Regions from separate parts of the Bacillus sp. 1A genome, predicted to be linked through region 1. Evidence: predicted binding sites of a transcription regulator. Region 1 holds the regulator's gene; each other region holds the start of a gene.
What was found. Region 1 encodes Rex, which represses fermentation and respiration genes when NADH is low (regulators of the CRP and FNR family bind a similar motif). Its sites were predicted from a motif close to TTGTGAAATATTTCACAA; they were not measured.
Positions count from the first base shown of each region.

Region 2: the regulator Rex is predicted to act here: its motif matches at 3,859-3,876, upstream of hcp (hydroxylamine reductase).
Region 3: the regulator Rex is predicted to act here: its motif matches at 3,109-3,126, upstream of ACUN0F_RS07520 (DUF1641 domain-containing protein).

Region 1 is NZ_JBQYLZ010000001.1:6,299,823-6,307,667, reverse strand. It holds gene ACUN0F_RS32165 (ABC-F family ATP-binding cassette domain-containing protein) at 1-1,753, opposite strand, end outside; gene ACUN0F_RS32160 (redox-sensing transcriptional repressor Rex) at 1,941-2,570, shown strand; gene ACUN0F_RS32155 (YdiK family protein) at 2,600-2,791, opposite strand; gene ACUN0F_RS32150 (CPBP family intramembrane glutamic endopeptidase) at 2,788-3,537, opposite strand; gene groES (co-chaperone GroES) at 3,939-4,223, shown strand; gene groL (chaperonin GroEL) at 4,262-5,896, shown strand; purine riboswitch at 6,036-6,137, shown strand; gene guaA (glutamine-hydrolyzing GMP synthase) at 6,303-7,841, shown strand.
Region 2 is NZ_JBQYLZ010000001.1:3,117,390-3,125,234, forward strand. It holds gene ACUN0F_RS15815 (hypothetical protein) at 1-160, shown strand, start outside; gene ACUN0F_RS15820 (serine hydrolase domain-containing protein) at 196-1,233, opposite strand; gene ACUN0F_RS15825 (hypothetical protein) at 1,349-1,543, opposite strand; gene ACUN0F_RS15830 (hypothetical protein) at 1,677-1,958, shown strand; gene ACUN0F_RS15835 (DUF3784 domain-containing protein) at 1,988-2,278, opposite strand; gene bla2 (BcII family subclass B1 metallo-beta-lactamase) at 2,475-3,248, shown strand; gene hcp (hydroxylamine reductase) at 3,941-5,227, shown strand; gene ACUN0F_RS15850 (condensation domain-containing protein) at 5,919-7,226, shown strand; partial or broken gene ACUN0F_RS15855 (GNAT family N-acetyltransferase) at 7,532-7,654, shown strand.
Region 3 is NZ_JBQYLZ010000001.1:1,505,413-1,513,257, forward strand. It holds gene tyrS (tyrosine--tRNA ligase) at 1-1,159, shown strand, start outside; gene ACUN0F_RS07515 (NAD(P)/FAD-dependent oxidoreductase) at 1,386-2,564, opposite strand; gene ACUN0F_RS07520 (DUF1641 domain-containing protein) at 2,609-3,049, opposite strand; gene ACUN0F_RS07525 (winged helix-turn-helix transcriptional regulator) at 3,480-3,827, opposite strand; gene ACUN0F_RS07530 (MFS transporter) at 4,220-5,383, shown strand; gene ACUN0F_RS07535 (aldo/keto reductase) at 5,399-6,238, shown strand; gene ACUN0F_RS07540 (thioester domain-containing protein) at 6,363-7,292, shown strand; gene ACUN0F_RS07545 (GNAT family N-acetyltransferase) at 7,406-7,845, shown strand, end outside.

The sequences.
Region 1 (7,845 bases):
TTTTTCGAGTGCGTTGACGTTCTAATTGTTTACGCTCTTTTTCTTCGAGATAATTTAATTTTTCTTGAGCTACAGTTTTTTGAACAGGTGCTTGGTTTTCTTGCTGTTCTTGTTGTTCAAATGCTGCACGTTCAATCATTTCATTTTTCTTCTCCACATAGTAATCGTAATCGCCTAAATACTCTTGTGCACCTTCTGTTGACAACTCAACAACGGTCGTCGTTACACGATTAATAAAGTAGCGGTCATGTGAAACAAATAGAAGGGTGCCTGGATAATCAATTAAAGCATTCTCCAAAATTTCTTTACTATTTAAATCAAGATGGTTCGTAGGTTCATCGAGAATTAATAAATTTGATTTTTGCATCATAAGTTTTGCAAGAGCTAATCGAGCTTTTTGTCCACCACTAAGAGAAGATACTGGTTTTAGTACATCATCCCCTGTGAATAAGAAGTTACCTAATATCGTGCGAATTTCTTTTTCGGGCTGCAATGGATATTCATCCCATAACTCATTTAAAACTCGCTTAGAAGATGTTAAGTTTGCTTGTTCTTGATCATAATAACCAACAGATACATTGGATCCGAAAGAAACATCACCATTTAATAGTGGTAACTTATTCACAAGTGATTTTAATAATGTGGATTTCCCAATTCCGTTTGGACCAACTAAAGCAACGCTATCCCCGCGAGTTAAGCGCATAGTTACATGTTCAATAATCGGATCATCATCATAGCCGATAGTTGCATCCTTTACTTGTAAAACATCATTTCCACTTTGTTTTTCGATATCGAAGTGGAAGGATGCTGACTTAGAATCACCTAATGGTCTAGTCAATAATTCCATTCTATCTAATTGTTTACGACGGCTTTGAGCACGTTTTGTCGTAGATGCGCGCGCTATATTTTTTTGAACGAAATCCTCAAGCTTAGCGATTTCATCTTGTTGTTTTTCATAACGTTTCATGTCTTGCTCGTATAATGCTGATTTTAAGTCTAAATATTTACTGTAGTTACCAACAAATCGTCTGCTTTCTTTATTCGAAATTTCATATACTTGTGTAACGAGTTTATCCAAGAAATAACGGTCATGGGAAACGATTAGTATTGCGCCAGGATAGCCTTGTAAATATTGTTCAAGCCATGTTAATGTTTCGATGTCTAAATGGTTTGTAGGCTCGTCCAAAATAAGTAGGTCTGGTTTCGTTAATAATAATTTACCGAGAGCTAATCTTGTTTTTTGTCCACCACTTAATGTAGAAATCGTCGTCTGGTGCGTTTCAACTGGGAAGCCAAGACCACTTAAAATGGAGCGAATATCTGCTTCATATTGATATCCACCTTGATCTTTATAATCTAATTGCAATTGGTCATAATCAGCTAATAATCTTTCATATGTAGCCTCGTTTGAAAAGTTTTCTTCTTTTCCCATCTCTTGCTCTAGCCTTCGAAGTTTTGTCTCCATTTGCTGCAAGTGTGTAAAGACGGTTAACATTTCATCCCAAATTGTTAAAGATGTTTCTAACCCGGTATTTTGAGCTAAATATCCGATTGAGACATCTTTTGGTTTTATAATTTCGCCACCATCATGAGATAGCTCACCAGCTATTATTTTTAATAATGTAGATTTTCCGGCCCCATTTCGTCCGACTAATGCGATACGATCTTTCGTTTGAACTTCCAATTTTATGTTTGCAAGAATCGTTTCTGCACCGTATAATTTCGTAAGCGCGTTTACTTGTAATAAAATCAATGTTTTCACCTCAAATAATTTCTTAACTTTGCCATGTTTATATTTCTCAATCATACTAAAAATAGTGTATAGTTTAAAATAAAGAGAGAATACTTCTTCTCTTTATTATACAGGGAAATTCATGAGTGCTAAACTTCTGTATTTGATTCAAGTATATGAATAAAGATAGGAAGAGAGGAGAGGTTATATGGAGCAGCAAAAAATTCCACAGGCCACTGCCAAACGATTGCCTCTATACTATCGATTTATCCAAAACTTATCTCTTTCTGGTAAGCAACGTGTTTCATCAGCCGAATTGAGTGAAGCGGTAAAAGTTGATTCCGCAACGATTCGAAGAGATTTTTCATATTTTGGAGCGTTAGGGAAAAAAGGTTATGGATATAACGTAAATTATTTATTATCATTTTTCCGTGAAACACTCGACCAAGATGATATAACACGTGTAGCACTTATTGGAGTAGGTAATTTAGGGACCGCTTTCTTACATTATAATTTCACGAAAAACAATAATACAAAAATTGAAATGGCGTTTGATGTTAGTGAAGAGAAAGTCGGGACAGAAATCGGGGGCATTCCTGTATATCATTTAGATGAATTAGAAGAACGTTTATCAACTGATATACAAGTGGCAATATTAACAGTACCCGCTACAGTAGCACAATCTGTAGCAGATAGATTGGCAGAAACGAACGTGCATGGTATTTTAAATTTCACACCAGCGCGCTTAAATGTGTCAGATAATATAAGAATTCACCATATTGATTTAGCGGTAGAGTTACAAACACTTGTTTACTTTTTAAAGAATTATCCACAATAAAACGCAGAGGAAGCGACCTCTGCGTTTTATTATTGTTTTTTCTTTGTGAATTTAACTAAGATAAGGCGAAGTGCCAAATTAAAATCAATTGTTGCCATAACTGCAAATAGTATTGTCCACATATTCCAGATTGTATCTGTTACGTTCGTAATGGCGAAGCGTGTAAAGATACATCCTAGAAGGAAGTACAATGCAGCCATGAACAATGGTGAGTTCCTCATACTAAAAATCCTCCGATAAAGCCTTGCATTTTTTCAGCTTCTTTAATCATTTCTTGAATTTGTTCATTGCTCATTAAAACTTGAGCAACTGCAACTAATGTATTCATTGCAACATGAGCTGCGATAGGGACGATAATACGCTTCGTTTTTACATATAAAAAGGCGAATACGAGTCCCATAGAAGTGTATACCAATAAGTGAGTGAAATCAAAATGAATTGCTGCGAATACAAGAGAACTAATGATAGCAGCAATAAAGAAGTTAAACTTCTTATAAAGTGTACCAAATAAAATTTTTCTAAATACGATTTCTTCCAAAATAGGTCCTATTATAGAGATAACGATAAGGAACCAAGGTGTCGTTCTTGCGATATCCATAAGTCTTGCTGTATTTTCTGATCCAGGTTTAATTCCTAATACACGCATTTCTATCATACCGGCAATACTTTGTGAGAAAAATGCTAGGAAGAACCCGATAAAAATCCAACCAATCGTAGCTGGAACAGTAGAGCGCATTGTATCTAAACGTCTGTCACGAATATCTGTTCTAAGTAACCAAAGTACGATACATAATGCAATAAAGAAGCTAATGATTGCCCAGTGGCCAGTTATGAGTTGAAATTTCTCTTCTCTAGTAAATCCCCTGTTATCATAAAGTCCAGTTTTCAGAAGAAGTGGTAATCCAGCAATGGATGATAACTGCATTAAAATGTATGTAACGATAACCCACCAATATTGTTTTTTCAAATGGTTTAACCATCCTTTCTAACTCTAGTGTATGAGATAAGGTAGGATAACATGTAAATATGCTACCTACGATATAAACCTCGCTTAAATTATGTTTTTTTCGTAAATCCTTATTTGAAATTATAATAGAAGACAGGAGAAAGTTGTGTGTATAGCGAAAACAATTTAGGGTGTCCTTTCATATTGTAACATACGATTAGTGGAAACAACGATTCATATAGTAAAGGTAGAAGAAGAGGGACTCTATATAGAAAAGTGTATAGCTTAATTTGCGAAAAAATTATGATTTTTTTACTTGCAAAAGAAATTGAGATTATTTATTATTATAAGTGTGTTAGCACTCGAGTGACTTGAGTGCTAATAAATAAAATTTACATAACAAAATGAGGAGGTTATTGTTCATGCTAAAGCCATTAGGTGATCGCGTTGTAATTGAGCTTGTTCAAGCAGAAGAAAAAACAGCAAGTGGTATTGTATTACCAGACACTGCAAAAGAAAAACCACAAGAGGGTAAAGTTATTGCAGTAGGTACTGGTCGAGTGCTTGAAAATGGTGAGCGTGTTGCTTTAGAGGTAGCAGCAGGTGATCTTATCATCTTCTCAAAATATGCAGGTACTGAAGTAAAATACGAAGGTGCTGACTACTTGATTTTACGTGAAAGTGACATTTTAGCAGTTATCGGTTAATTATATAAATCTTAAAAAATTCAAGGGGGTCAATTATTATGGCAAAAGATATTAAATTTAGTGAAGAAGCACGTCGTTCGATGCTTCGCGGTGTCGACACTCTTGCAAACGCAGTAAAAGTAACGCTTGGACCAAAAGGTCGTAACGTTGTACTTGAGAAAAAATTCGGTTCACCACTTATTACAAATGACGGTGTAACAATCGCAAAAGAAATCGAATTAGAAGATGCATTCGAAAATATGGGTGCAAAATTAGTAGCAGAAGTTGCTAGCAAAACAAATGATGTAGCTGGTGACGGAACAACAACTGCAACTGTATTAGCACAAGCTATGATTCGTGAAGGTCTTAAAAACGTAACAGCTGGTGCGAACCCAATGGGTCTTCGTAAAGGTATCGAAAAAGCTGTTACTGCTGCAATTGCAGAATTAAAAGAGATTTCTAAACCAATCGAAGGTAAATCTTCTATCGCACAAGTAGCTGCTATTTCTGCAGCTGACGAAGAAGTAGGTCAATTAATCGCTGAAGCAATGGAGCGCGTTGGTAACGACGGCGTTATTACTTTAGAAGAATCTAAAGGATTTACAACAGAATTAGACGTAGTAGAAGGTATGCAATTTGATCGTGGATATGCATCTCCTTACATGATTACTGATTCTGACAAAATGGAAGCGGTTCTTGATAACCCATACATCTTAATTACTGATAAGAAGATTTCTAACATCCAAGAAATCTTACCAGTATTAGAGCAAGTGGTACAACAAGGTAAACCACTTCTTATCATCGCTGAAGACGTAGAAGGTGAAGCTTTAGCTACATTAGTAGTGAACAAACTTCGTGGTACATTCAATGTAGTAGCTGTTAAAGCTCCTGGATTTGGTGACCGTCGTAAAGCAATGCTAGAAGATATCGCAATCTTAACTGGTGGCGAAGTAATCACTGAAGAATTAGGCCGTGACTTAAAATCTGCTACGGTTGAATCTTTAGGACGCGCTGGTAAAGTTGTTGTAACGAAAGAAAACACAACTGTAGTTGAAGGCATCGGAAATACACAACAAATCGAAGCTCGCATCGGTCAAATCCGTGCGCAATTAGAAGAAACTACTTCTGAATTCGATCGTGAAAAATTACAAGAGCGTCTTGCAAAACTTGCAGGTGGCGTAGCAGTAATTAAAGTAGGTGCAGCAACTGAAACTGAGTTGAAAGAGCGCAAACTTCGCATTGAAGATGCACTTAACTCAACTCGTGCAGCAGTAGAAGAAGGTATCGTTGCAGGTGGTGGTACTTCACTTATGAACGTATACACGAAAGTAGCTTCTATCGTAGCTGAAGGCGACGAAGCAACAGGTATCAACATCGTACTTCGCGCACTAGAAGAGCCAGTTCGTCAAATCGCAATCAACGCTGGTCTAGAAGGATCTGTAGTTGTAGAGCGTCTAAAAGGCGAAAAAGTAGGCGTTGGTTTCAACGCAGCTACTGGCGAGTGGGTTAACATGCTTGAAACTGGTATCGTAGATCCAGCTAAAGTAACTCGCTCTGCACTTCAAAACGCAGCATCTGTTGCAGCTATGTTCTTAACAACTGAAGCTGTAGTAGCTGACAAGCCAGAACCAAATGCACCAGCAATGCCTGACATGGGCGGCATGGGCATGGGCGGTATGGGCGGAATGATGTAATTCCGTTTGCTCGAAAAACATCCATTTCTATATAGAAATGGATGTTTTTTTATGTTTTTTAGAAAAGGAAATGAATTTCTGTAGAATTTTGTCGCTTTCTCTCTTGACCATATAGATACTTCATTGTTAGAATCTAGGAAGATAATATAAAACGATCCTTCATATATCCTCAAAGATAAGGTTTGAGAGTCTCTACCGGGTTACCGTAAACAACCTGACTATGAAGGCAGTGTGTCTTATATTTATAAAGAGCGGAAGACTATCTTTCTTTATAAAGCCAGACCCCTGCCTTTTCTTTGTTATGAGACTAGAGGCGGAGGACTGGCTTTTTTTATTATATTGGTAATGCTTTTTGCCAAATTGGTGAAAATATTTATATACGAGAACTAACGTTGGGGTGATTATTTTGAAGAAGCAGCATGATACAATTATCGTTTTAGATTTTGGGAGTCAGTACAATCAGTTAATAGCACGTCGAATTCGTGAGTTCGGTGTATACAGTGAACTTCATCCACATACAATTACTGCGGAAGAAATTAAAGCAATGAATCCAAAAGGGATTATCTTCTCTGGTGGACCAAATAGTGTATATGGTGAAGGCGCATTACATTGTGATGAAAAAATCTTTGAACTAGGATTACCAATCTTCGGTATTTGTTACGGTATGCAGCTTATGACGCAACACTTCGGTGGTAAAGTAGAACGTGCAAACCACCGTGAGTACGGAAAAGCTGTTCTTAAAGTAGAGAACGAATCAAAATTATATGCGAATCTTCCAGAAGAGCAAGTTGTATGGATGAGCCATGGTGACTTAGTAACTGGTTTACCTGAAGGATTCGTAGTAGATGCAACAAGTGAGTCTTGTCCAATTGCTGGTATGAGCAATGAAGACAAAAACTTATACGGTGTACAATTCCACCCAGAAGTACGTCATTCTGAGCACGGTAACGATTTAATTAAAAACTTCGTATTCGGCGCATGTGGTTGTTCTGAAGGATGGAACATGGAGAACTTTATTGAAGTGGAATTAGAGAAAATCCGTGAAACTGTTGGAGACAAAAAAGTACTATGCGCACTTAGCGGCGGTGTAGACTCTTCTGTTGTAGCAGTATTAATTCATAAGGCAATCGGTGACCAATTAACATGTATTTTCGTTGACCACGGTTTACTTCGTAAAGGTGAAGCAGAAGGCGTTATGAAAACATTCAGCGAAGGTTTCCACATGAACGTTATTAAAGTGGATGCACAAGAACGCTTCATGAACAAGTTAAAAGGTGTAGAAGATCCAGAACAAAAACGTAAAATCATCGGTAATGAATTCATTTACGTATTTGATGATGAAGCTTCTAAATTACAAGGAATGGACTTCCTAGCGCAAGGTACACTTTATACAGACATCGTTGAAAGTGGTACAGCAACTGCACAAACAATTAAATCTCACCATAACGTTGGTGGTCTTCCAGAAGACATGCAGTTCAAATTAATTGAGCCTTTAAACACGTTATTTAAAGATGAAGTACGTGTATTAGGATCAGAACTAGGAATTCCTGATGAAATCGTATGGCGTCAACCATTCCCAGGCCCTGGTCTTGGTATTCGTGTATTAGGTGAAATCACAGAAGAGAAATTAGAAATCGTTCGTGAATCTGATGCGATTTTACGTGAAGAAATTATTAAAGCGGGCTTAGACCGTGAAGTTTGGCAATACTTCACTGCGCTTCCTGGTATGCGTAGCGTAGGTGTTATGGGTGACGAGCGTACTTACGATTACACAGTAGGTATCCGCGCAGTAACATCTATCGACGGTATGACAGCTGACTGGGCACGTATCCCTTGGGACGTATTAGAGAAAATCTCTGTACGTATCGTAAACGAAGTAAAACACGTTAACCGTATCGTGTATGATATAACAAGTAAGCCACCAGCAACTATTGAGTGGGAATAGTATT
Region 2 (7,845 bases), 3.2 Mb from region 1:
AGATCATTATGCACTTTTAAATATACATAATTTAGAATGCACACATGTTGAAGTGCAGCTAGAACATATTGAAGAAATGTTGCAGGAAGATTTCCAAGAAAGTATAACGGAGATTATCGCGCCGGAACATATAAAAATTGTTGCGAAAAATGTTATATAGAGAAAGGAGCTGGAAGAACAGCTTCTTTCTTTTCATTATAAGGATAACGTTTTTAACACGTCACCAATAATCCCTTCCATTTGATGAACACCTAAGTCAGTGTTCGTCATTATAACAGCACCATTACCTCGGTATGGATAGCATACCATTATACATTGAAATCTCACGCCCCATCCAAGTGAATAAATTTGTAAGTCCTCATCCGAATCATCTAGAAAAACACCTAATCCAGTCCATTTTGAGCAACCTTGAGGAGAAATCATGTCTTGTACTAATTTTTGAGAAAGTTTTAGTTTGCCCTTTCCTTGTAAGGAATGAATGATTTCAATTACTAAAGTTGATAAGTCTGTTGGTGTTGTCCAAATACCTGAAGAAGCTGCGAATGGATAAAATGGATACTTCTCATTTGTAACAGTACCATCTTTATTATGCCCACAAGCAAAGGCCTCCATTTTATTTATATCTTCAGGAGGGAATAGCATACTATTTTTCAGTTGCAGTGGCTGAAAGATATATTCTTCAAGTAAAAGGTTAAATGGTTTTCCAGTTATATCTTCAAGTAGTAATTCGATAATACAAAAGTTTGCATCAGAGTAGTGAAATTCACTTTCTGGTTTATAAGTTATTTCTATCGGTACTGAACAATATGATGTTTTACCAGCAAGGATTTCGGACATGTTTGGTCGCCCTTGTGCAAGTGTATAATGCTCAAAACTATTAGGAGGATCAATAATTCCAGATTGGTGACTTAATAAATTTCGTAATGTGACTTTTTTCTGTGAGGTAAATAGATTGGTAGGTATGTTCCAAGATGTAAGTCTATCATTTACGTCTTCATCTAAATGTATGATTTCTTGATCTGATAACGTTAGTACGAGCATTGTAGTGATGAATTTACTAATTGAACAAGAGTTGAATATAGAATTCGTAGTGACAGTTCTAGTTGTTCCAGATTCAAGTGTTCCAAAAGCAGCGACTTTGTCTAGTGTACCATCACGTATAACGGCAAGGCTTAAACCTGCAACGGAATATTGGTTCATTTTCTCGTATATATTGTTACTTTTTAAGTTCATAGTGACTCCTTTCTTATGAAAGACAGAATGTTAGTTCTATTATACAGTAGTTAATTAATAGAGAGAATGAGAGAAAAAGAAAAAACTTCATCTTTTATCGATGAAGTTCTTTTAGTTAATTCGAAGTGAATGTTTTAAAAAATTTGTCTCGGTACATGTACATTAGCCATGAGGTTGTTAGTAAAGAAATAATGATTTGTTTGTTTTGAATTGGCGCATTGAAAACAAGCCAGCCAACGATATCAAATAATAAATGTAGTGCCATTGAAAGAACTACAAATTGTAGTAACGTCTTAAAAAATCTTTTCATAAAGTGTCCCCCTAAAATAAAAGGTTTTATCAACAGTGTTGTATATTACTATTATACATTAAATGTGTCCTGTGGTAAAATTTACATAAGTTAGTGAAATAAAACAAATGAAAGCTAATGAGGAGGAATAGTCATGGAATTTTGGATGATCATACCGATAGCGGTCTTTGGATTTATTTATATTGCTGAAAAAATAAATAAAATCGAAAAGAAAACGGATGCCCGTTTAAAGAGGATGGAAGATAGATTACAGCTAATTTCGAAAGAAATGGGAATTGTAGATAGAGAACCTGAAATTAATAAACAGTTGCGTCAGCTTATGGAAGAAGGAAAAACAGTTACAGCAATTAAGAGAGTAAGAGAGGCTTTTGGGTTTTCGATACTAGAAGCAAAGCAATATGTCGATAAATTATAAAAAAGATCATCCGATTGGATGGTCTTTTTTCATTGCACCATGCGTGTATTTACATAAGCAGCGATTATAACGTGGCCAATTATAATGATAGGAAATAAGATTTTGACATTAGGGGTAGTGAAGACACTACCAATTGTGGCAATAGCACCGGCAGTTAAATTATAAAGACCAACTATTTTTGATAACTTACCTTTATCTGGCACACGGCGTTCGTTGAATCCTGATAAGAGCCAAGTGTATTGTTTAACTCCGATGAAATAGGCTAGTGCAAATGAAATAATTGCTAGTATGAATAATGATGGGGAAGCGAAGAGAGTCACTGAAAACACCTCCGTTAAAGGGTTATAAATAAATTATAGTATGAATGTTAACGTTTAACAAAATTAAAGCGCACAAAATTTTGTGCACTTTTTATTAATGGTATGAAAAGTATGTAAGAAAAGATGGAACAAATATTTGAGAGGAATTGTCTATTATAGGTAATAACTATTTCGTTTGAAAGAAAGGGTGGAGAAAATGAAAAAGGATACATTATTAAAATTAGGGGTATGTGTTAGTTTGCTAGGAACAACTCAATTTGTTAGTACAGTTTCTTCTGTGAAAGCGGAACAAAAGCTAGAGCAAAAAGTAATAAAAAATGAGACAGGAACTATTTCAATTTCTCAGTTAAACAAAAATGTATGGGTTCATACGGAGTTAGGTTATTTTAACGGAGAAGCAGTTCCTTCGAACGGTCTAGTTCTTACTACTTCAAAAGGCTTAGTACTTGTCGATTCTTCTTGGGATGATAAGTTAACGAAGGAATTAATAGAGATGGTAGAAAAGAAATTTAAGCAGCGCGTAACGGATGTCATTATTACACATGCGCATGCTGATCGAATTGGCGGAATAAAAACGTTGAAAGAAAGAGGCATTAAAGCGCATAGTACGGCATTAACTGCGGAATTAGCAAAGAAAAATGGATATGAAGAGCCACTTGGAGATTTACAAACAATTACGAAATTAAAGTTTGAAAATATGAAAGTAGAAACGTTTTATCCAGGGAAAGGACATACAGAAGATAATATCGTTGTATGGTTACCGCAATATAACATTTTAGCTGGAGGTTGTTTAGTGAAATCTGCGGAAGCTAAAAATTTAGGGAATGTCGCTGATGCCTATGTAAATGAATGGTCTACATCGATTGAAAATGTGCTGAAGCGATATGGGAACATAAATGCAGTAGTGCCTGGTCATGGAGAAGTAGGGGACAGAGGGTTACTTTTACATACATTGGATTTGTTGAAATAAGAAATTATGGGAATATAAAAGCGAGGAGAAACAATTTTCTCCTCGCTTTCTTCTAGCTATATTTAAATGCGAAGCTATCAATTATGCCTGCATACGTTACTGAGATTTTAATTCCAAGTATACAAATACCAGTACCGTCATAATTGCTATAACAACGTAAGTAATATCGAGCATTATAAGTGTTTTTAAAGTTTCAGTCATCCTAATTCACCCCTGGTATGAAAATATAACATAATCTCTTATCAATCAGATCAGAGATTATAAAGATAACAATGTACATGAAATTTCTTAAGTAGATTCTATATAAATATATCATATAAAAAATGTAAACATTGTAAAGATAGTGTAAATATATTGTAAAAAAAGTGATTTTTCATAAAATCCTTAATCAAAAAATTGATAGTTCTTCAAAATGAAAAAACGCTATTCTTTCTGTTGAATGATAAAAAGAAAGAATAGCGTTTTTGTATGTCTATTTCTGTTTTCTTAAGAGATTCAGCAATAGTCTAGATATTTGAAAACTTGAACAACAGGATTATGTAATGGTTTTTTTTGTACCAATAAAAATATTATGTAAACAATATAAATTGTCACAAATTTATACATATTATTGTGATTGATATCACATCACTTTTTTTCAATGGGTATTATGCTTAAGGTGTAATGAATGATTGGGAGAGGGTGGGATGATAATGTTTTGTTATCAATGTGAACAAACACCAACAGGTGGATGTAAAGTGATAGGTGTTTGCGGTAAAAATGAAACAATTGCAAGTTTACAAGATACGATTGTGTTTGGGCTAAAAGGAATTGCAGCTTATCGTACGCATGCTGCTCAGCTAGGGTATACTGATGCATTTGTAGATGCTACAACGCAAGAAGCACTGTATATGACATTAACAAATTCTAACTTTAATGAACAAGAACATATTGATATGGCTATGAAAGTAGGGAAATCGGCTTTACGAGTAATGGAGTTGTTAGATGAGGCGCATACGAATCACTTTGGTGTTCCAGAGCCTGTTCAAATTACACAAAACCACGTAGAAGGTAAGGCAATTGTAGTTACGGGCCATAATTTATTTGCATTAGAAGAACTATTAAAGCAGACAGAAGGAAAAGACATTAATATTTATACACATTCTGAAATGTTACCAGCACACGGTTATCCGCAGCTGAAAAAATATAAGCATTTAAAAGGAAACATCGGTAAGGCATGGTATGATCAACGACGTCTTTTCGAAAAATTTACAGGTGCCATATTAGCGACAACGAATTGTGTTATGCCAATTAAAGGATCATACTCTGATCGATTCTTTTCATATGATATTGCAGGTTTACAGGGTGTACAAAAAATTGAAAATGATGATTTTGCACCATTGATTCAAAAAGCGCTAGAACTCCCAGAAGTACATATGGAGTCAGATGAACAGTTAGTAACAGGTTTCCATCATAATACAGTATTATCATTAGCTCCGGAAATTATTGAGGCAGTAAAAGAAGGGAAGATTAAGCGTTTCTTTGTCATCGCAGGTTGTGATGCACCAGGGAAAGGCGGAGAATATTATCGTGAATTAGCAACGTCACTTCCGCCAGAAACGGTTATTTTAACGACTTCTTGCGGGAAATTCCGCTTTAATGATGTAGATTATGGTGTTGTGCCTGGTACGGAGATTCCTCGATACATCGACTTAGGGCAATGCAATAATTCCATTTCTACAGTGAAAATAGCAGCTGCTTTAGCTGATGCTTTCCAATGTGAAGTGAATGAATTGCCAGTAAGTATTGTCCTATCATGGTTTGAACAAAAAGCGGTTGCTATTTTACTTGGGCTATTTAGTCTTGGAATTCAAGATATTCGCATCGGTCCAAAGGCGCCTGAATTTATTTCACCTGGTGTGCTTGATGTATTACAAGAAACATTCGGTTTAAAACTAATTACAACTGCAGCAGAAGATATGGATATGATGTTATCGTAACGAAAAAATGTTTTTATTTAATTATGGCTGTATAAATCATTTGTATGTGCGTGAGTAAACGTACATACAAATGATTTATCTTATTAATAAAAGGAAGCTGCTATATCTATAAAATTTATGATTTTATAAGGCTTTTAAAGGGTCCCACCACATGCCCATCAACTTAAGATTTGTAAGTATTCACAAAATGAAATTTCCACATGAATATATATAATTTCACCTCTTTTTCATTTGAATTGAAAATATTGAACAAAGCCCAACTCATTTTGATTACACTTTTCAACATGTAGGGCTTTTTTTACTGTAACTAAAAGTTGGGGTACAGACGCATACCCACCAACCTTGTATTATAAAGTAATCTCTGAACGTATTATATTATTGTTTTTTCTTGACAGACATAAAAATGATTTATTTACCTTGTTGATAATTAGTAAACGATATTATAAAATGTTTATGTATACGTAAACTTAATTTATTTACGTTTGGTTTTATTGGATGTGTAGGAAATGTTAATGACAATAAAATGATGGGTATATCACCTGCAAAAAGAGTGGAACTAATACGGAAAGGATGCGTTTGTTAAAAAATTAAAAAAGTAAGCATTGTTAGCTCTTGAAGAAAAATGAATAAAAAAGTTACAAGCATATGGAGAATAGGTGTATATAAAAAATTCCTAAAGGGGGACGGAATTATGAAACAAAGAAAGTATTTGGTAACACCTCAAGATCGAATGAATTATGTATTAGGTCTTTATTCTGCAGATCAACAAATTAATGCAGTTCTTTATTTTCCTATAGGTATATCAAAGGAAATACTTGAAGAATCAGTAAGGATAACGTTGCAATTGCAGCCAGTTTTGAACAGCCGGTTTGTAGAAAATGATATTCCTTACTGGGAGGAACATTCATCTGGCACTAAATCACCCATTTTCTTTTTTGCAGAAGGAAATAATCAAGAACTTGAAATAATGGCAATGGATTTTATTAAGAAACCTGGTGATCGTATTCATGGGCCTATGGTTCAAACAAAATTATTACGAGGCACTACAATAGATATGTTAGTTGTGAAATTATCTCATCTATGTTCAGATGGTACAGGAGTCAAGGAATATATTAATTTACTTGGAACAATTTATACTCAACTTTCCTTGGGACGATCTAAGAATCAAATTATAAAGGAATTTGGTGAGGAAAATGAGAGTTTTCGAGATCAATCACATGTATTCAAATATGCTGGAATATCAGACATAAAAAGTGCGTATCGTCCTAACCAAGAACAACAGGCATCGTTATGGTCTTTTCCATCTAAACCTAATAAAAATAAATTCCCCCAAATGTCCGTACGACGGTTGAGCCATGAGCAAACTCTACGTCTAACCCAATGGGCAAAAGGACAACAGGCTACCTTGAATGATGTAATCATGGCTGCATACTTCCGAGCTTTATCACATTTCACTGTGTATGCAGAACCTCGCACCGCAGAAAAAATGATTGGTTTGACAATTGATTTACGTCGATATCTGCCTAATAATACAACTGGTGCTATTTGCAACTTATCTGGTATGGAAATGCCAGTGATTAAAATGGAAGACGATGAAACATTTAATCAGACTCTTGTTCGAGTTAAACAATCAATGGATAAAATAAAGTCTCAAAACCCAGGTCTTTCTTCAGCAGCAGGAATGGAGCTACTGGCAGAAATGAAGCTATCTACAGTGAAGGAAATGTATAATCAGCAATTCGAACGGGCTGTACAGATGGGGATGGCGTTGCCATTACTGACAAATTTGGGAGTGATCGCTGATGAACCGATTCAGTTTGGTGAAAATCAAGCTGAGGACGGGTATATGACATCACCTATTATGTATGCACCATTCTTTTCAATGGGAGCAAGCTCTTATAATGGAAGACTTACATTTACGATTGGTTATCACGCGCCGGATACATCAAAAGAAAAGGTAGAAGAATTTTTAGATAGTGTTGTGAATCAACTATCATAAATAAAAGAGAATACAGCGTAAAAATTTCTAATGTGGATGGTATTTTAGAGGCTCGTCTCATGTACGGCTAATCTTTGATCGCACCTATCTTTATGTTTTATATTTATAGAAAATCGTAGTGAGAAACAAAATGTATCGGTATAAAAGCACTAAAGAAGAGCTGATTTAAACTACACTTTGAATCAGCTCTTTTTATTATTTTTTTGAAATGTTTCATACATATTACTCATAATAGGAGTGATATGTATGCTCATCAACCCAAGATTTTAATATATCCTCAAAATCAAAATTTTATATTTCTACAGTTGCGAAATGAGAGGGAATTGCCAAACGGTTATGTAAGAGCTGCGGTTGTATACAGTATTATTGCAAGTGAATGGCTGATTATAAAAGAACAACTATTACAAAAACTAGCCGTATATAAATGAGGAAATAAGGTCAAATATATAAAACCGAGATACTCCCATCTTTTCGGTTTGAGGGCAACTCAGTTTTGGTAGCTTGATGGCGATGGGGTAGCAGCCTCTACAACAAAAAATGTACATATTTTTGTTATAGAGGTTTCTTTAGCTGACTAGTTATATGAATAATTCATTATAAAAAAGTAGCCTGTATCCGA
Region 3 (7,845 bases), 4.8 Mb from region 1:
CTGCGGGGTTGATCCGACTGGTGATAGTATGCATATTGGACATTTAATTCCGTTTATGATGATGAAGAGATTCCAGTTAGCTGGCCATCATCCAGTTATTTTAATTGGTGGGGCAACAGGAACAATTGGTGATCCGAGCGGACGTCAATCAGAACGTCAACTTCAAACGTTAGAAGTAGTTCAGCATAATGTGGATGCGTTAACAGCGCAAATGAAAAAGCTATTTGATTTTGGCGGAAATAGCGAAGTGAAGATGGTAAATAACTACGACTGGACACATGAAATAAATATTATTGAGTTTTTACGTGATTACGGGAAGAACTTTAGCATTAATAGCATGTTAGCGAAGGATATTGTAGCAAGTCGTTTAGATACAGGTATTTCTTTCACAGAATTTACGTACCAAATTTTGCAAGCGATGGACTTCCATCATTTATACACGAAAGAAGATGTTCAACTGCAAATTGGTGGTAGTGACCAATGGGGAAATATTACGAGTGGTTTAGATTTAATTCGTAAGTTAGAAGGGCACGAAGCGAAAGTATTTGGATTAACGATTCCATTATTATTGAAATCAGATGGTACGAAGTTCGGTAAATCAGCAGGTGGTGCAGTTTGGCTTGATCCTGAAAAAACAACACCATTTGAATTTTACCAGTTTTGGGTGAATACAGATGACCGTGATGTAGTGAAATACTTGAAATACTTTACGTTCTTAACGAAAGAGCGCATCGATGAATTGGCAACGAAGGTAGAAACAGAGCCTCATAAACGTGAATCGCAAAAAGTATTAGCGGAAGAAATGACGAAATTCGTTCATGGAGCAGAGGCACTCCTGCAAGCTGAGAAGATTACAGCAGCGTTATTTAGCGGAGATATTAAATCGTTAACAGCTGATGAAATTGAGCAAGGTTTTAAAGAGATGCCAACATTCCAGTCTTCAAAAGAGACGAAAAACATCGTAGAATGGCTAGTTGATTTAGGAATTGAGCCATCTAGACGACAAGCACGTGAGGATATTAATAATGGAGCTATTTCGATGAATGGCGAAAAAGTAACGGATGTGGATACAGATGTTACTGTAGAAAATTCATTTGATGGACGATTTATTATTATTCGTAAAGGGAAGAAGAACTACAGTTTAGTTAAGTTAGGATAATGAGTAAGGCCGAAAAATATATCAGCGATTTTCCTGATATATCGATTTACCGACAAAAAGCAACAATAAAAGCTGTTCCGAACAGGACAGCTTTTATTACGAAAAGTCAGTATATTTAGATAAATTTAAAGGGTATATAATTTTTTTGACGAATAAATAAGTTAGAGAAAATTACGGATAAAAATAGCCCGAACCATGCAGGGCATGATTCGGGCTTATATTCAGCTTAGTAAGCTAAGCTGAATAGACCTTTAATGTGTGATAAGTAACGAACGTTACTTGCTTCTTTCATTAATGATGCTGGTAAGCCTTTAAGTGGAGTATTGCTTGCTCCAATTGTAGCAACAGCATCTTTACGTCCTAGACTAGCAAGTGTTCCAGAGTTTACAGGTGCGAACTCTTCGAATGCTTTGCCTTCTAGTGCTGCGTATAAGTTGTATCCAATTAACTCACCCATTTGCCAAGCGATTTGTGCAGTTGGTGGGTATGGACGTCCGTCTGGAGCGAAGACAACAGCGCTGTCTCCAGCAACGAATACGTCTTTGTGAGAAGTAGATTGTAGGTATGCATCAACTGTTGCACGGCCACGGTTTACTTCAAGACCTGATTCACCGATTAATGGGTTACCTTGTACGCCGCCTGTCCAAACGAATGTGTTAGCAACAAGTTTTTGACCGTCTTTTAAGTCGATTTCATTGCCAGCAACGTTTGTTACAGGAAGACCTGTTAAGAATGTAACACCGCGTGCTTCTAGGCTAGTAGTTGCACGTTCGATTAAGTGGTCTGGTAATACTGGAAGGATTTTTGGACCTGCTTCAACAAGAAGAAGTTTAACTTCTTTTGGATTTACGCCGTGGCTTTTTGCAAGTTTAGGCATAATGTCAGCAAGCTCACCAACTAGCTCAACGCCAGTTAATCCGCCACCACCGATTACGATTGTAGCATCAGCTTCGTTTTTCGTTTTCGCGTATTCACGAATACGGTCTTCAACGTGTTTGTAGATTTTGTTTGCATCAGCAGCAGATTTTAATACCATGCTGTTTTCTTCTAGTCCTGGAATACCGAAGTAAGCAGTTTTACTTCCTAAAGCAACTACAAGTGCATCGTAAGATAAAGTAGTGCCACCAGCTAGTTTAATTTCTTTGCTATCAACTGAGAATGACTCAACTGTTGCGATTTTAAGATCGATGTCTTTACCTTTGAAAAGCTTTGTAAGTGGCATTGCAATTGCTTGCTCAGCAACGTTACCAGCTGCAAGGCGGTGTAGTTCAGTGATGATTTGGTGTGTTGGGTATTGGTTAATCACTGTAACTTGTGCTTCTGATTTGCTGTAATATTTACGTACGTTTAAAGCGGCAAGAAGACCGCCATAACCAGCGCCTAAGATGACAATTTGTTTTGACATAGTATGATATCCCCCGTCTTTACTAATTGTTGTTATAAGTTAACTTATTTATTGTTACGTTCTGCACTAATTTGAAGATATGCGTTCACAAAGCGGAACATTTTTTGCGCTTGTGGGTCTTTTAATAATTTTAATAGACCGAACAGGCCGATAACTTCGTTGCTTTCGTCAGCACGATCTTTCGCTTCGATTGCAGTAGCAGCCATGCTTTTCACTGTATCTTTTACAGGTTCTACAAGCTCTGTGATTGCACCAACAGTGTCGCTTTTTAATACTTCATCAGTAGCAACAGTTTGAGCGAAGTCATAAGACTTAGTTAAAATGTTAACAAGCTCAGTTAATTTTGGAAGCTGTTCTACTAGTGTAGTTAATGATTCTTGTACCTCAGGTTTTAACAACTGATCAAGTACATCAAGTTGTCCTTGGCTAGCAGAAATTTGTACAGTTTCTTGTTCTGGCTTTGTTTGAGTCATAGTTTCTGGCATCTCCAATTCTCCTTTACGATAGCAATACTCTTATTTTTGATAGGTAAGATAGTAAACGTTTGCGAAACTTTATACAAAGTTTCACAAAGCACAATAAAATGCCTTTAAATTTATGCCAGCAAGTAAGCTGAAATCATAAATCCAAAACCATAATGTCCTACCTATTATTTATGAACTGTCCGATACATGGCTTGTCCGCATAATGGAAAGTTCCTTTATCGGAAAGTGTATATAATATATATCCTATATTATATACTATATACACCTATGTTAACATAAAAATGATTCCTAATTATTTGATATTAAGCGTATAATGTAGTACTGACAAGGCGTGAAAGCGCATAAATTATTTTGTTAAGGTTAGAAATGTACGTATATATAAATAAAAAAAGGAAAAAATGGACAAATTTATGTTCATTTTTTCCTTTTTTTATTGTTCACCTTCTGTAATTAGCATCGATGTGTTACCGCTTTTTTCAAGGTGGCATTCGCCCCAAGTACAAAGAGAATCAAGAATGGATTCTAAAGACCAACCGTAGTCTGTAAGAGAATATTCTACTTTCGGTGGTACTTGATTGTATACCTTTCTTTGAATAACTCCGTCTTCTTCTAATTCGCGTAATTGCTGTGTTAACATCTTTTGTGTAATACCAGGCATGAGACGTTTTAATTCACTCGTTCTCTTTGTACCTTTCGTTAAGTGGCAAAGAATAACGACTTTCCATTTTCCACCGATGACCTCTAAAGTCGCTTCAACGGGAATATTATATTTCTTCATATAAAAAATCTCCTTTGATGAATGTAGATTTTAGTTCTCCAACAAAAGAAGCCAAATAATTTAAATGTTACTAAAAAGTACCTATAGCACTTTAAAGTACGTACTTTTTATCATGTTGAATATGTTCCATAATAGCATACGTAACAGGGAAATGAGTAGTACGGTACTAAAAAGTGCCTATGTTACTTTTTGGTACCTATCGTACTTTAAAGTGCGTTCTTCAAAAAAAGAGTGAAGCCATTCATAATAGTATATATCAGCAGTAACATTATTTGTTAGAAGAAAAAAGGCCTTTTTTCATACTATTATGATTGGATTTCTCGTATTAAGGAGGAGTTCAATTGAATTCATATACAGTATCTTCTTCGGTAGTACAGACGAATCGGAGAAGCATGTTTGCTTTATTAGCACTAGCAATTAGTGCGTTTGGAATTGGTACAACCGAATTTATTAGTGTCGGTTTATTACTATCTATTTCAGAGGATTTACATGTTTCTGTTACAACAGCGGGTTTAACCGTTTCTTTATATGCATTAGGAGTAGCGTTTGGTGCCCCAGTATTAACGTCATTAACAGCTAGTATGTCGCGAAAGACGTTATTAATGTGGATTATGATTATTTTCATTATTGGTAATGGAATTGCGGCAGTGGCAACAAGTTTTACTGTGTTGCTTATCGCAAGGGTTGTATCTGCGTTTGCACACGGCGTTTTTATGTCGATAGGATCCACAATTGCGGCTGCGCTTGTACCAGAGAATAAACGTGCGAGTGCAATTGCATTTATGTTTACTGGTTTAACTGTTGCGACCATTACAGGCGTACCGATTGGAACATTTATCGGTCAGCAATTTGGCTGGAGAGCATCGTTTATGGTAATTGTGGCAATTGGAATCGTTGCCTTAATTGCCAACAGTATGCTGATTCCGTCTAACTTGAAAAAAGGTACATCCGTAGCATTTCGTGATCAATTCAAACTGATTACGAATGGAAGGCTATTACTTGTATTTATTATTACTGCATTAGGATACGGGGGAACATTCGTAACGTTTACGTATTTATCTCCGCTATTACAAGAAGTAACAGGGTTTGAAGCAAGTACTGTTACTATCATTTTATTAGTGTATGGAATCGCCATTGCGATAGGGAATATGGTCGGCGGAAAGTTATCGAATCATAATCCGATTCGAGCGCTATTTTACATGTTCTTTATTCAAGCAATTGTATTATTTGTTTTAACATTTACAGCGCCATTTAAAGTCGCTGGACTCATCACAATTATTTTTATGGGACTATTTGCGTTTATGAATGTTCCAGGGCTACAAGTGTATGTCGTTATATTAGCTGAGAGATTTGTTCCAAGTGCTGTTGATGTGGCATCAGCGATTAACATTGCAGCATTTAACGCAGGAATTGCTCTTGGTGCTTACTTGGGCGGTATTGTAACGAACTCGTTAGGGTTAATTCATACGGCCTGGGTAGGTGGCATCATGGTAGCAGGGGCTGTTATTTTAACAGCGTGGAGTATGACATTAGAAAAAAGAGATCAAGTGAAATAAGGGAGAGAAAATATAATGAAAAATTTACAAAGTAAAACAACATTGCATAATGGTGTAGAAATGCCTTGGTTCGGTTTAGGTGTATTTAAAGTAGAAGATGGACCAGAACTTGTAGAAGCGGTAAAATCGGCGATTAAAGCAGGATACCGCAGTATTGATACAGCTGCGATTTATGGAAATGAAAAAGCAGTTGGAGAAGGAATTCGCGCTGGTATAAAAGAAGCCGGGATTACTCGAGAAGATTTATTTATTACTTCAAAAGTGTGGAATTCGGATCAAGGATATGAAACGACACTTGCTGCATATGAAGAGAGCTTAAAAAAATTAGAGCTAGATTATTTAGACTTATATCTTGTCCATTGGCCTGTAGAAGGGAAATACAAAGATACGTGGAGAGCGTTAGAAACACTGTATAAAGAAGATCGTGTGCGTGCAATTGGCGTAAGTAACTTCCAAATTCACCATCTGAAAGACGTATTAGCAGGTGCAGAAATGAAACCGATGATTAACCAAGTGGAATATCACCCTCGTTTAACACAAAAAGAATTACAAGCGTTCTGTAAAGAACAAGGTATTCAAATGGAAGCATGGTCACCACTTATGCAAGGTCAATTATTAGATAACGAAACATTACAAGAGATTGCTGATAAGCATGATAAAACGACAGCTCAAATTATTTTACGTTGGGATCTTCAAAATGAGGTTGTAACAATTCCGAAATCAACGAAAGAACACCGCATTATTGCAAATGCTGATATATTTAATTTTGAATTAACGAAAGAAGATATGGAGAAAATTGATGCGTTAAATGAAAATCATCGCGTTGGTCCAGATCCTGATAACTTTGATTTCTAAACTTATAGTGGAGAGCAAGAGTGCAAACAGTTTGCACTCTTTTTTGTTTTGTTTATGCATAAAAAAAGTTTCTAACTAAATAATAAACAGAAGAAAATTTGTTATTTCATAAGGGGTTGTAAACATGAATATAAAAAGATCGTTCAAGCTAATGGCTGCTTTTTTGAGTGTTTTATTTGTATTTGCGAACTTATTATTTCCACTTCAAAAAGCATTCGCGGAAGTTATGGATCATACAAAGTATGAAATGGATTGGAGTTATAGTAAGTCAAAGAAGAAACCAATTCGAACAGAGCTTATTAAAACAGCAGATGGAAAAATTGCCTTTTGCTTAAATGTAGATTTGAAATCTCCAAGCGGTCAAGATTTACCGGAAATGGGCAAAGTGGATATTAATGTATACCGTGTACTGTTAAATGGGTATCCGCAAAAGAGTCCACAAGAATTAGGTGTTTCTGATTGGAGAGAGGCACATTATGCAACGCAGCTTGCAGTATGGAATGCGTTAAAACAAATTGATATTAACGATTTAGATTTCCGTAATAAAAATGTAGAAAAGGTAACGAAAGACATCGTTGCAAAAGCAAATGCTAGTGAAGAATTACAAGAAATTACGATGAGTGTCGTACCATCAGAAGAACAACAAGCAGTGTTGAAAAATGATTTCTTTGAAACAGGTTTATATACAGTAGAAACAAATGCGAAAAGCGGAACGTATAAAGTGCAAGCAACAGGTGCACCAGCGGGAGCGAAATTTGTAAATGAAAAAGGCGAAGCAAAAACAGAATTTAATGTAGGAGAAAAGTTCCGCATTTTAATTCCGAAACAAACACCAGCTGGTGGATTTAGCTTTAAAGTATTAGGGAATTTAACAAAGTTACAAGGGATTGCACATAAAGGGACACCGACTATTCAAAATGCAGTTGTATTACTTGAGCGTAGTGAAGAAAAAACAAGTCCGGAGTTATCGGTAAGTTGGAAAACAACAAATGGTCATGAAAATAATAAACCACATACTCCAAATGAACCACATAAACCGAATCAAAAGAGATAATGAAAAAGCATTGGCGTGTGCCAATGCTTTTTTGCATTTCTTGCATTGCCAGTACTAACGATTTGATGAGTTACGATATAATGAGGATGATAAATTAGAAAGAGAGATAAAAGATGAACCTTCGTATTTGTGAAATAACGAAAGAAAATCGGCATGAAATTGCTAATTTAAAAGTAACAGAAGAACAGCATAAATTCATTGAAAGCACAGTCGCAAATTGTTTAGTTGATGCTGAAACAAAATATAAAGAAGATGCAATTTCGATAGGGCTATATGATGGTGATACACCTATCGGATATGCAATGTATGGCTGGTTTGAGGAAGAAGAAAAGGCTGTATATTTAAATCAATTTGTCATTGATAGTGCATGCCAAGGAAAAGGGTATGCAAAACCATTATTACGTTTGTTAATAGAGCATTTAAAAAAAGAATATAATCGTAAAGTTATGTATTTAAGCATACATCCAGAAAACAAGCTTGCCCAAAAATTATATGAGTCAATTGGGTTCCATTTAACCGGTGAAATGGAAGATGAGTGGCTGCACGGAAAAGG